Regions from separate parts of the Vibrio mangrovi genome, predicted to be linked through region 1. Evidence: predicted binding sites of a transcription regulator. Region 1 holds the regulator's gene; the other holds the start of a gene.
The links. The regulator CRP, encoded in region 1, controls carbon source genes, mostly activating them, when cyclic AMP is high. The targets are predictions, from matches to a motif close to TGTGANNNNNNTCACA.

Region 1 (6,665 bases):
TGCAACAGATCAATGCTAAATATCCGATATTCAGCGAAATTCGTGGTAAAGGCCTGCTACTGGGCGCCGTACTGACTGAAGCCTGGCAAGGACGATCCCGGGAAATATTGCAGGCGGCAGGAAAAGAGGGCGTGCTGGTCTTGGTTGCCGGAGCGAATGTTGTCCGCTTCACACCTTCGCTGATTATTGATGATACAGATATCCATGAAGGTTTGCAGAGACTGGAAAAAGCTATTGCATCATTAACTTAGTGACATTTTAGCTCAGGATCTGGGCGATCCTGAGCTATGCTTATAGTCAGACTGCGTTCATTTCGGATGCAGATTTTCAGGGAGAGACATCCATGCTTGTGGTTCGTCCCATTGCAATGGCTGACTATAATGCACTCTATCATTGTGCAATAGAATCAGGTTATGGATTTACATCACTGCCCGTGAATGAGGCATTACTGTCTCATCGTATTGAACATTCTGAAGCGAGTTTCGCTAAAACCGGTATTCAGGCTCCGACAGATGAAAGTTATCTGATGGTCGGCGTGGATACAGAAAGTGGCCGGATTGCCGGTACAACCGCTATCGAAGCTTATGTTGGCTGGGATGCGCCTTCTTATTCTTATCATATCAGTACGATTCTTCATTCTTCCCGTCGTCTGGGAGTCAACAAGATTGTGAAGTTACTGACGCTTGGCAATAACTATACCGGGTGTTCAGAGCTGTGCACACTGTTTCTTTTGCCTGAGTTTCGTGTCGGACTCAACGGACGTCTGATGTCAAAATGCCGTTTTCTGATGCTGGCTGAGCACCGGGAGCGTTTTGCCCAGACCATTATTGCTGAAATGCGTGGTGTTTCTGACGAACAGGGAAACTCTCCTTTCTGGAAGTGGCTTCAGGAACACTTTTTTTCTATCGATTTTTCTCTGGCAGATTATTTAACCGGTTCGGGACATAAAGGGTTTATTGCGGAACTGATGCCTAAGCTGCCGATTTATATTAATTTACTGACTCCAGAAGCACAGGCTGTTATCGGACAGGTCCATGAAAAAACGAAACCGGCTTTAAAATTATTGGAAGAAGAAGGTTTTACCTGCCGGAATTATGTCGATATTTTTGATGCCGGTCCGACAGTTGAGTGTGATTTACGGCATATTGAGTCGGTGAGGCATTCGGTCTCTGCAACCGTCAAAGTTGCAGCACATAAGGGCCGCCAAAAAATAATGCTTAGTAATACCTCATTTGAATTTTTCCGGGCAACAATTGCTGAGGTTGATTTTCGCCTGGAATCTGAGACTGTGATCGTCACGCCTGAAGTTGCCCGGGCTTTGTTGATCCAGTCTGGTGATCGGGTCCGTTTTCTGCTGATCTCCTGAAATATTCAGAGATGGCAGACGGTGCCCGGTGAAGCCCGTCATTGTTGATAGAGAAGGAGGCGCTTATGACGCCGGACTCACTGTTTACTGCATTATGGCAAGATTATACAACCAGACTTTGCCCGTCAGCATGGCGGGTTCATGAACTACTTCAGGAGAATGAGCCGCTGATCAATGACCATATTGCATTGCGTACCTTTAATCTGCCACAGGTTGGTCTTGAAATTGTCGCTCAGCCATTTCTTCGTCTGGGATACATAGCCAAAGGACATTACCAGTTTGAACAGAAGATGCTGCGAGCACAGCATTTTGAGCATCCTAATCCTAAATTACCCAAAGTTTTTATCAGTGAACTGGAAGTAAACCGTTGCTCTGAAGCATTGCAGAAGATTGTCCGAAGTCTGGTGTCTCATGTGAAGCCTGATATGGTTACGGACGTCGATTTTCTTTATGGCGGACGTTTATGGCCCATTTCACTGGAACAGTATTATCTGCTGGCAGAAGAAAGTGAGTATGCTGCCTGGGTTGCTGCGCACGGATACGGAGCCAATCATTTCACTGTCAGTGTGAATCAACTGTCTCGATTCAATCAGGTGGCTGAAGTGAATGCTTACCTGCATCAGCATGGTTTTGTCATAAACGCAGCCGGGGGTGAAGTGAAGGGATCGCCGGAACTTTTTCTGGAGCAGTCATCCACGATGGCAGATCGGGTTGTCGTTGAATTTGATGAAGCGGAACTGTTGGTTCCCGGTGGGTTCTATGAATTTGCCAAACGTTATCCGATGGCAAATGGGATGTTGTATCCCGGATTCGTTGAAGCATCAGCCGACAAAATCTTTGAAAGTACACATCATCAGCGGTGAATCATATTGAAGGGATATCAGTAATAAAAAAGCCATCCGAGGATGGCTTTCTACTTATTGGATCAGGGAAGAAATTATCGTGTACCGTATACCACGATTGTTTTTCCGTGGGCTGAAATAAGGTTTTGCTCTTCGAGCATCTTCAAAATGCGGCCAACGGTTTCACGGGAGCAGCCAACGATTTGACCGATCTCCTGACGGGTAATCTTAATCTGCATTCCATCCGGGTGCGTCATTGCATCAGGTTGTTTTGCCAGATTCAGTAATGTCTGTGCAATACGTCCAGTAACATCCAGGAAGGCCAAATCGCCAACTTTCTGGCTGGTTACCTGAAGGCGGCTTGCCATTTGTCCTGCCAGACGCATCAGAATATCCGGGTTTACCTGAATCAACTGACGGAATTTCTTGAAGGAAATTTCTGCAACTTCACAGGGAGATTTTGCTCTGACCCAGGCTGTTCGTTCCTGACCTTCTTCGAATAAACCAAGTTCACCGATAAAGTCACCCTGATTGAGGTAAGAAAGGATCATCTCTTTTCCTTCTTCATCCTTTATCAGAACAGCAACGGAACCCTTCACGATGTAATAAAGCGTTTCCGCTTTTTCGCCTGCATGAATCAGCGTACTTTTCGACGGGTATTTATGAATGTGACAATGTGAAAGAAACCACTCTAATGTTGGATCGGTTTGAGGTTTACCTAGAACCATAATATCTCTCTTCCTCTGCAGGGTATGCTTGCTGCTTTCCATGTTTTAGCGAAGCTCGAACTGAATACTTAGCATAAAAGCACTTGAGAAAGCCTGCAAGTTGTCTTCTGTTTCGGTTTCAAATAGTATCCTTTTTCTTACACAATTTCTTGACTTTAATCGTGTCATGACCGTGATTTTGTACGCAAAAATGTGCTCATTGTCACGGTATAGGAACTAAAAGCACCAAATTCTGTCCCATTGAATCGTTTGTTAACCAATTTTCCCTGTTTCAATCAACTGCTGAAGGATTGGACGAACGATCAATTCCATTGCAAAACTCATTTTTCCTCCCGGTACGACAATGGTGTTATGTCGTGACATAAACGAACCGTCAATCATCGCCAAAAGATAAGGGAAATCGACCTTTTTAATCCCACGCAGACGAATGACGACAAAACTTTCATCCAGGCTCGGAATCCCCTTGGCGCTCAGAGGATTCGAGGTATCAACCGTCGGAACCCGCTGAAAGTTGATATGTGTCCGGGAAAATTGAGGAGTAATATAATTCAGGTAGTCATCCATTGAACGGACAATCGAATCCATCACCGCTTCTCTGGAGTGTCCCCGATCCCGGGTATCCCGGACATATTTCTGAATCCATTCCAGATTGACAATCGGTACCATGCCTATCAGAAAATCAACATGCTGAGGGACATTTGTCTCTCCATCAACAACACCGCCATGTAACCCTTCATAAAAGAGGACATTGGTATCGTTGGGCAGATCCTGCCAGGGAGTAAATGTTCCCGGCATCTGATTATAAGGAACTGCTTCATCAAATGTATGCAGATAACGGCGAATTTTTCCTGTCCCGGAACGACCATATTCCCGGAAAAACTCTTCCAGTGCAGGAAAGTCATTTGCCTGAGGGCCGAAATAACTGATATGGCGGCCCTGCTCCCTGGCCTTACGAATTTCTACGTCCATTTCCGGCCGGGTAAAGCGGTGAAAACTGTCACCTTCAACCCAGGCTGGCTTGATTCGCATCATGTTAAACATTTTGCGGAAGGCTTCGGAGGTTGTCGTTGTACCGGCTCCGGAAGAACCGGTTACGGCGATAATCGGATGTTTTGCTGACATGACATACCTTGTCTTATCATTCACTCAATCAACCGATTTCCCGGTTTTTTCTCCGGGAAATCTGATTCACTATATCATGGAAATCGGTGCTGTCACCGGACAATTGATGAATTAACGATATCTGTTTAGTTGAATATCAACGGATTCATGAAGTTCTGAATAAACGATGACTGCTTCACCGGTCTGAATTTGCTGTTTGACCTGGGCAACCTTGTCCTCAAGAGACACTTCCTGCTCGCCGTAATCGGTCCCTTCCCGGAGAATAAACTCCCGGATCAGGTTATCGAGTGTGTCCGGATCGATCGTTTGCCAGGGAACAATCATAGTGATGACTCTCTATTTTTTACTCAGGTATATCTGACTATTATACTCAAATGAACTCAATATGCATATTTGCGGATTTTTGATAACTTTTCATAATAATCATCGCTTTTCCCGATAATATCGTTTTTCCCGATAATATTGCGGCAGCATTTCTTCCAGCCAGAAACGGGGTCTGAGGATGCTGCCACTCAAAAAGCCGACATGCCCGCCATGTTCCAGAAGCTGATAGTGTATTGTTTTCGGAAGTGGAGTGTTAGGAATGACTGCGTCTGTCATAAACGGATCGTCTTTCGCGTGTAAAATCAGGGTTGGCAGGCGAATCCGGTCCAGTTTAGAAATTGCCGAACATTGCTGATAATAGTCCTGAGCATCGGAAAAACCGTGTAAGGGAGCAGTAATCAGATCATCGAATTCCTGTAATGTTTTCAACTGGTGGATCAGTGGTTGAGTGATCGGAATGGCCTGCTGAAGTGTATCTAACTTGCGGTAGGCATTTTTCTTGAGTGAGCTGAGCAGATAAGTCTGGTAAAGACGGGAAAATCCCTGATTGATTCTGCTTGAACATGCGCCCAGATCGAAAGGAGCGGAAATAATGGTCGCGCTATTGAGCAATGGTTCATCGGCAAACTCGGCCAGATAATTCGCCAGCATGTTACCACCGAGAGAAATGCCGGCAGCCATTTTGTAATTACCGGGGAAACGCAGGCTGACTTGCTCCAGAAAATAGCGGGGATCACTGGTTTCTCCCGAATGATAAGCGCGGGGACGGCGATTAGGTTGCCCGTCACATCCCCGGAAATGCATCATGACGGCCAGCCAGCCTTGTTGGGCAAAGGCATGCATCAGACCGTTGGCATAAGGGCTGTCAAAGTTCCCTTCCAGACCATGAAATAAAATGAACAGCGGTTTGATCTGAACTGATGGAAGGCATGGATCTTCGCTCCATGCCAGACTCAGAATATCATCATCCGGCGTTGTCAGTGTTTCCCTGTGCGGAGAAAACAGCGGTTCCCGGCGTACCCATCTGGGAAGCAGTGTCTGTATATGAGGTGTTGTTCCGCCGAAAGCCGGTTTAAATGTCAGTGAGTTAATCCGGCTCACAGTATTATCCTTTTCACAGTAATTCTGCACGGTTACTTTCCCTGTTGCTCTGATGGTAATTATTTTTGTGGTGACTGCTTTGATGACAACTGCTTTGGTGAAAATGAGGCTGGCTTACTGAAAATACCGGCAAGATGATCAGCAGCCAGTTCTTTACAGTAGCGTTGGGTCATTCGTTGTGAGCCGACAGAATAGAGCTCAAGCTGATTAATACAGTCAACCAGATCGGACTGCTGCTGTTTTTCCAGCTGTAGCTCAAACTGAAGCGATTCACGATAAAGCGTATCCGGCAGATGAACTTTCAGTTTTCTGCGGAGTTCCCGGTAGCTGTGCAGCAATCCTTCGGTCGGACCAATGCAGGTCAGCACCCGGTGCCAGTCCTGTTCATCGATACTCGCCTGTTGTTCATCCAGCCATTTGAGTAACAGTAATAAGTTGACATTGCCGTGGTAGTTGTTTTGTAGGCTCAGGCAGGCTTCTTTTACTTCCCGCACACTGTAATATTGCAAACTGAATTGCCAGAGTCGCTCCAGTGTCAGGGAAATATGAACCTGCGTCTGAGTCATAGAGAATTGAACTCCTGTTCCATCTGTTCAAGGTGTTCTTGCTGTTCCATCCACTGGGATTCCACTTCATCAAGATCAGATTTGCTTTGAGCCTGAAGTGCCAGCACCTGAGTAAGTTTAGCTTTATTCTCGCTTTCATACAGCGAGGAATCGGCTAATTGCTGCTCGGCATCGCTGAGGGTCGCATGTAATCTATCGATTTCCTGCTCCAGTTGTGTCAGCTTCTTGCGAATTGGTGCTGTTTGTTTGCGTAATTCGGCTTCTTTACGTTTCTGCTCTTTTTTGGCTGCGGCACTGAACTGACTCTCTTTTGCCGGAGTCTGTTCTCTCTTTTCCTGTTTTTGTTGATCGGTCAGCCAGCGATAGTAGTCATTCAGGTCGCCATCGAATGATGCAACCTGTGCATCATGAACCAGATAGAAATCATCAGTGGTTGCCCGGAGCAGATACCGATCGTGACTGACGATAACCATTGCACCTTCATAAGTCTGTAATGCCAGAGTCAGTGCCTGACGCATATCCAGGTCAAGGTGGTTGGTCGGTTCATCCAGTAGCAGCAGATTTGGTTTCTGCCAGACGATAAGTGCCAGTACCAGACGGGCTTTTTCTCCGCCGG
Region 2 (6,665 bases), 190 kb from region 1:
AGTTGAGGAATTGCTGGCGGGAATAATTCATCCGGTAACCTTACAAGCGGTACAAACACTACTATGGCTCGTTTTTTCCAACCTAAAAAGCAACACTCAGTCAATAAGAAGCATCAGTCGGTTCAGGTGGTACGAATGGATCATCACGGCGACGGGATCGCTTATCTGGAAGGAAAGCCGGTTTTTATCGAAGGGGCTTTACCGGAAGAGCAGGCTCTGATTCAACTGACAGAAAATAAGAGTAAGTATGCCCGTGCGAAACTGATTCAGATACAGCAAAGTAGTTCTGAGCGTACGACTCCGTTTTGCCCTCATTATCATCTCTGTGGTGGTTGTAATTTACAGCATCTCAATCATCGGGAGCAGCTGCGCTATAAGCAAGAATCTTTATCTCAGCTGGTCAGTAAGTTTGCCGGTCAGACAGTATCACTGGCTCCACTCGTTTCTGATGTTGATTTAGGTTACCGTCGCCGGGCCCGTTTCAGTTTGAAATGGGAAGCGAAGAAAAACCGATTGGCATTCGGTTTCCGGCAAAAACAGAGTAAGCATATTGTGGATATTGAGCATTGTGCTGTTTTAGATCCCAGCCTGAATTGCTTGCTTCCTCAGTTACGAGAGTTGTTCAGAGCCATTTCACAACCAGAAAAACTGGGGCATCTGGAGTTAATTGCTGCAGATAATGGCATTGTTATGCTATTGCGCATTTTAGGCCGGCTTAAAGAGCAGGATCAGAAGCAGTTACAGACTTTCGCCCAGCAGCAGGCACTTTCCCTGTATGTGATGGACGATACAGAGCATCCTCTGCTTGTGTGTGGTCATGAGCCGGTTTATCGCGAAACCGGGATTGAAATTGCTTTCCAGCCCCACCATTTCATACAGGTCAACCAGCATATCAACCAGAAAATGGTTCAGCAGGCGTTATCGTGGCTCGAACTCAGTGATGTAGATCGTGTGCTAGATTTATTTTGTGGTGTGGGTAACTTTAGTTTACCGATGGCGCAACAAGTGAAGTCGCTTGTCGGCGTCGAAGGCATTGAAGAAATGGTGGAGCAGGCTCGGATGAATGCAGTGCGAAATCAGATTTCGAATAGTGCTTTTTATCAGGCAAACCTTGAAGTCGCTCTGACTGAAAGCGAGTGGGCAAAGGAAAAATTTGATAAGATATTGTTGGATCCGGCCAGAGCCGGAGCCAAAGGAATTGTCGATTTGCTAGCTGATTTTGGTGCCCGACGGGTTGTTTATGTGTCATGTGACCCTGCAACTCTGGCAAGAGATAGCCAGCGTTTATTGCAACAGGGATATCGGCTGGAAAAACTGGGGATGCTTGATATGTTTCCTCATACCAGCCATCTGGAATCGATGGCTCTGTTTGTGAAAGAATGACGGTTCGATGAACTCCTTGAGTTCCATAGAGTCAAATTTGAATAGTCGGGCATAAATAAACGAAAAATAAAACTAGGACGAAATAGAGAATAATGGTTGCGGTAAGAAGCGCACATCTGAATCCGGACGAGCAATTTGAGCTCGATAAGTGGATTGCCGGTATCGTGCGTGACCCTAAAATTGCAGGCAGACTGAGACAAGTTTACCGGCAGATTGAAGATTTAGTGGAAGATCATCCTGCAGGGCCTCTGTTGTTATGGCGAGGTCGTGAAATGATCGAGATTCTGGTGACTTTGTCGATGGACCAGGAAACGCTAGTCGCTGCTTTATTGTTTCCTGTTGTTTCCGGCGGATTGCTCGATTATGAAATTTTGCAGGAACGTTATGGCAAAGAGATCATTAAACTGATCGATGGCGTTGAAGAGATGGCTGCGATCGGGCAACTGAACGTCACTGTACAGGGGAGTGAAGCCTCGACTCAGGTGGATAATGTCCGGCGGATGTTATTGGCGATGGTTGATGATTTTCGTTGCGTTGTGATTAAGCTGGCGGAACGAATTTGCAATCTGCGGGAAGTCAAAGATCAGCCGGATGAGATCCGTCGTCAGGCTGCAAAAGAGTGTGCCAATATTTATGCGCCACTGGCGAATCGTCTGGGTATTGGTCAGTTGAAATGGGAAATGGAAGATTATGCGTTTCGCTATCAACAGCCGGATACCTACAAACAGATCGCGAAGCAGTTGTCTGAGCGGCGGATTGTTCGTGAAAAATATATTCAGGACTTCGTCGAAGATCTGCGTGAAGAGATGCACCTGTCAAATATTCAGGCAGAAGTCAGCGGTCGGCCGAAACATATATACAGCATCTGGCGTAAGATGCAGAAAAAGAGTCTGGCATTTGACGAACTGTTTGATGTTCGTGCTGTGCGGATTATTGCGGAGAAACTACAGGATTGTTATGCAGCACTTGGGGTTGTCCATACCAAGTATAAACATTTACCCAGTGAGTTTGATGATTATGTCGCAAACCCGAAGCCAAACGGATATCAGTCTATCCATACGGTAATTCTTGGTCCGGAAGGAAAGACGATAGAGATTCAGATCCGCACCCGTCAGATGCACGAGGAATCGGAGCTGGGGGTTGCAGCCCACTGGAAATATAAAGAAGGGAGTACTGCCGGACATCGGGGATATGATGAGAAAATCACCTGGTTGCGTAAGCTGCTCGACTGGCAGGAAGAGATGTCAGATTCCGGAGAAATGCTGGATGAGCTGCGTAGTCAGGTTTTTGATGACCGGGTTTATGCCTTTACACCTAAAGGTGATGTGGTTGATTTGCCGATGGGAGCGACACCACTGGACTTCGCCTACCATATTCACTCCGAAGTCGGGCACCGTTGTATCGGGGCGAAAGTCGCCGGACGGATTGTACCGTTTACCCACAAGCTGACCATGGGCGATCAGGTTGAAATTATTACAGCAAAAGAACCGAATCCATCTCGGGACTGGCTGAATCCCGCGCTGGGATTTGTGCACTCCGGGCGGGCTCGGGCGAAGATTAATGCTTGGTTCAGGAAGCAGAGTCGGGAGAAAAATTTAGAAGCCGGCCGGGAAATTCTGGAAACAGAGTTGGCAAAAATCGGAGCGACGCTGAAAGATGCCAGCGAATATGCCCTGAAGCGGTTTAATGTCAATTCACCGGATGAGTTGTATGTCGGGATTGGAAGTGGTGATTTGCGGATTAATCAGATCGTTAATCACATCAATGCTCTGGTTAATAAACCGACAGCAGAAGAAGAAGATCAGCTTGTTCTGGAAAAACTACAGGAAAGCGAGCAGAAAACGGCTACACCGGCGCCGAGTAAAGATGCCGTTGTTGTTGAAGGAGTCGATAATCTGATGACGCACCTGGCTCGTTGTTGTCGACCGATTCCCGGAGATGAGATTAAAGGCTACATTACTCAGGGGCGGGGAATTTCGGTCCACCGGAGTGACTGTGAGCAGTTGGAAGAATTGAGTCATCATGCGCCGGAGCGGATCATTGATACCGTTTGGGGACGAGGGCTTCTGGGCTCTTATGTTCTGACCGTTCGGGTTGAAGCAATGGAGCGTGGTGGTTTACTGAAAGATATCACAACGCTGTTGGCAAATGAAAAGATCAAAGTGACCAGTATGAAGAGCCGGACCGACTATAAACGTCAGCTTGTTTATATGGATTTTGATTTGGAATTAGGCAGTGTAGAAGAGCTCACTCGTGTGTGTAAACGTATTGAGCAGACAAAAGATGTTTTATCAGTGAAGAGACTGGGATAGAGCAGTTTTTTCACTATCCCAACTTCAGAAAAGCGAGGTGTATTCCTCGCTTTCTTATTTGGATCATAGAGAGGATTTATGTCTCACCCCATTGAACAGTTAAAGCAAATCATGGCACAGCTCAGAGATCCTGAATCTGGTTGTCCATGGGATAAGAAGCAGACGTTTGAGAGTATTGTTCCCCATACTGTGGAAGAGACTTATGAAGTTGTCGATGCCATCTATGCTCAGGACTGGGAAAACCTTAAAGAGGAGTTGGGAGACTTTGTTTTTCAGGCGATTTTTTACAGTCAGTTGGCTCAGGAACAGTCATTGTTTGATTTCGATGATGTAATCCGTTGTGTGAATGAGAAACTGATTCGTCGCCATCCACATGTTTTTTCTGATCAGGTATTTCACGATGAAGCGGCTATTCATGCCAACTGGGATAAAATTAAATCAGAAGAAAAAGCAGAGGTCGGTCAGTCCTGTAATAGTATTCTTGACGGAGTTCCCCAGTCTCTGCCTGCATTGAGCCGGGCTTATAAGGTACAGGTAAAATGTGCCAAGCACGGATTTGACTGGGATACTCTGGAACCTGTCGTTGAGAAAGTTCGGGAAGAGTTGGATGAAGTGATTCAGGAAGTTCGTTGTCCGCAGCCTGATCCTGCTCTGATTGAAGATGAGCTGGGGGATCTGCTATTTGCTGTTGTGAATTTAACCCGTCACCTGAAACATCACCCGGAATCTGCGTTGACACGTGCCAACCAAAAATTTATCAGACGTTTTAAAGGTGTCGAAGCATTGGCCGCGGAAGGGGAGAAAACACTGGATGATTACACACTCGATGAATTGGATCATTTCTGGGAACAGGTAAAAATGCGGGAAAAAAGTAGCGGTTCAGATTGAACTCCGACCGCATATGAAAGTCCTTGTTATGTAGCTCAATCAGATTGAGCTACACTTGTGCTGATTGGATTTGATTTGAAGCAAAAAAGAAAAAGTGAGACTGTGATAAGTTTCACGTTGTGGCGGTAATGGGGTTCTGGTATATTTGCATCCCGTCCAGAACAAACTCATTTCCCTCATTCAACCAATTTCAGGTTAAACATGACGACAAAGTATATTTTTGTGACTGGCGGGGTTGTATCCTCTCTAGGTAAAGGCATTGCAGCAGCATCTCTTGCAGCGATTTTAGAAGCGCGTGGTCTGAAAGTGACCATCATGAAGCTTGATCCGTATATCAACGTGGATCCTGGCACCATGAGTCCGATTCAGCACGGTGAGGTTTTCGTCACAGAAGACGGAGCCGAAACCGATTTGGATTTGGGGCATTATGAGCGCTTTATTCGTACCAAGATGACCAAGCGGAACAATTTTACCGCAGGTCGCGTGTATGCCGATGTTTTGCGTAAAGAGCGTCGTGGTGACTATCTTGGTGCAACCATTCAGGTTATTCCACATATTACTAATTCCATTAAAGATCGCATTATTGCCGGTGCTGAAGGGCACGAGGTTGCTATCGTTGAAATCGGTGGCACCGTTGGTGATATTGAGTCTCTACCGTTTATGGAAGCGATTCGTCAGCTTGCTGTTGAGATCGGCCGTGAAAATGCAATGTTCATGCATTTAACACTGGTGCCTTATCTGGCTGCTGCCGGTGAAGTGAAAACCAAACCAACCCAGCATTCGGTGAAAGAGCTGCTTTCTATCGGTATCCAGCCTGATATTCTGGTCTGTCGTTCTGATCGTATGATTCCTGCCAATGAGCGGAAGAAAATTGCTCTGTTCTGTAACGTTGCAGAAAAAGCAGTGATTTCAATGAAAGATGTCGATTCGATTTATAAGATTCCTCAACTGATTAAGTCTCAGGGACTGGATGATTTGGTTTGTTCCCGCTTTGGTATTCAGGCTCCGGAAGCCGATCTGTCCGAATGGGAACAGGTTATTTATGAAGAAGCGAATCCGACCAGCGAAGTTGTGATCGGGATGGTTGGGAAATATACCGAGCTGCCTGATGCTTATAAATCAGTTAATGAAGCTTTAAAACACGCCGGTCTGAAAAATCGCTTGAGTGTTCAGATTAAGTACGTTGACTCTCAGGATCTGGAAACCAAAGGTGTCGAGATGCTCAATGGACTGGACGCAATTCTGGTTCCGGGTGGCTTTGGCGACCGTGGCGTTGAAGGAAAAATCCTGGCTGCTCAGTATGCGCGTGAAAATAAAATTCCTTATCTGGGAATCTGTCTGGGAATGCAGGTTGCACTCATCGAATATGCTCGTCACGTAGCAGGGATGGAAGGTGCCCATTCGACAGAATTTAATCAATCAACTCAATATCCGGTTGTTGGCCTGATTACTGAGTGGGTTGATACTGATGGTAACGTTGAAGAGCGTTCCGAAAAATCAGATCTGGGTGGCACGATGCGTTTAGGCGCACAATTGTGCCATCTTGAAGAAGGGAGTAAAGCTTATGAGTTGTATGGCAGTAAGACAATTTATGAGCGCCATCGTCACCGTTATGAAGTAAATAATGTGCTTCGTCCTCAGATTGAGGCGGCGGGATTGAAAGTTTCTGGTTTATCTGCGGATAAGAAACTGGTTGAGATTATTGAGAACCCGGATCATCCATGGTTTGTCGCATCTCAGTTCCATCCTGAATTTACTTCAACACCTCGTGATGGACACCCTCTGTTTACCGGGTTTGTGAAAGCCGCTGGTGAGTACCAGCGTCAAACTATCGAGAAGTAAAAGGACACGGGTAACTGTAAGGAATACGGTTACTCCATAGTTTTGACATTTAAATTCAAAGAGAGGAAACATTAATGTCTAAGATCGTTAAAATTCTAGGTCGTGAAATCATCGACTCTCGCGGAAACCCAACTGTAGAAGCTGAAGTTCACCTAGAAGGCGGTTTCGTAGGTATGGCTGCTGCGCCATCTGGTGCATCTACCGGTTCTCGTGAAGCACTTGAGCTTCGTGATGGCGACA

Region 2: the regulator CRP is predicted to act here: its motif matches at 4,685-4,700, upstream of OCU74_RS13465 (CTP synthase).

Annotation. Positions count from the first base shown of each region.
Region 1 is NZ_AP024883.1:3,246,620-3,253,284, reverse strand. Features, by position in the region: gene OCU74_RS14515 (aspartate aminotransferase family protein) at 1-251, shown strand, start outside; gene astA (arginine N-succinyltransferase) at 344-1,366, shown strand; gene OCU74_RS14505 (DUF1338 domain-containing protein) at 1,432-2,229, shown strand; gene crp (cAMP-activated global transcriptional regulator CRP) at 2,304-2,936, opposite strand; gene OCU74_RS14495 (phosphoribulokinase) at 3,189-4,058, opposite strand; gene OCU74_RS14490 (YheU family protein) at 4,170-4,382, opposite strand; gene OCU74_RS14485 (hydrolase) at 4,482-5,474, opposite strand; gene OCU74_RS14480 (TIGR02444 family protein) at 5,543-6,049, opposite strand; gene OCU74_RS14475 (ABC transporter ATP-binding protein) at 6,046-6,665, opposite strand, start outside.
Region 2 is NZ_AP024883.1:3,053,333-3,059,997, reverse strand. Features, by position in the region: gene rlmD (23S rRNA (uracil(1939)-C(5))-methyltransferase RlmD) at 64-1,383, shown strand; gene relA (GTP diphosphokinase) at 1,476-3,695, shown strand; gene mazG (nucleoside triphosphate pyrophosphohydrolase) at 3,774-4,583, shown strand; gene OCU74_RS13465 (CTP synthase) at 4,785-6,425, shown strand; gene eno (phosphopyruvate hydratase) at 6,500-6,665, shown strand, end outside.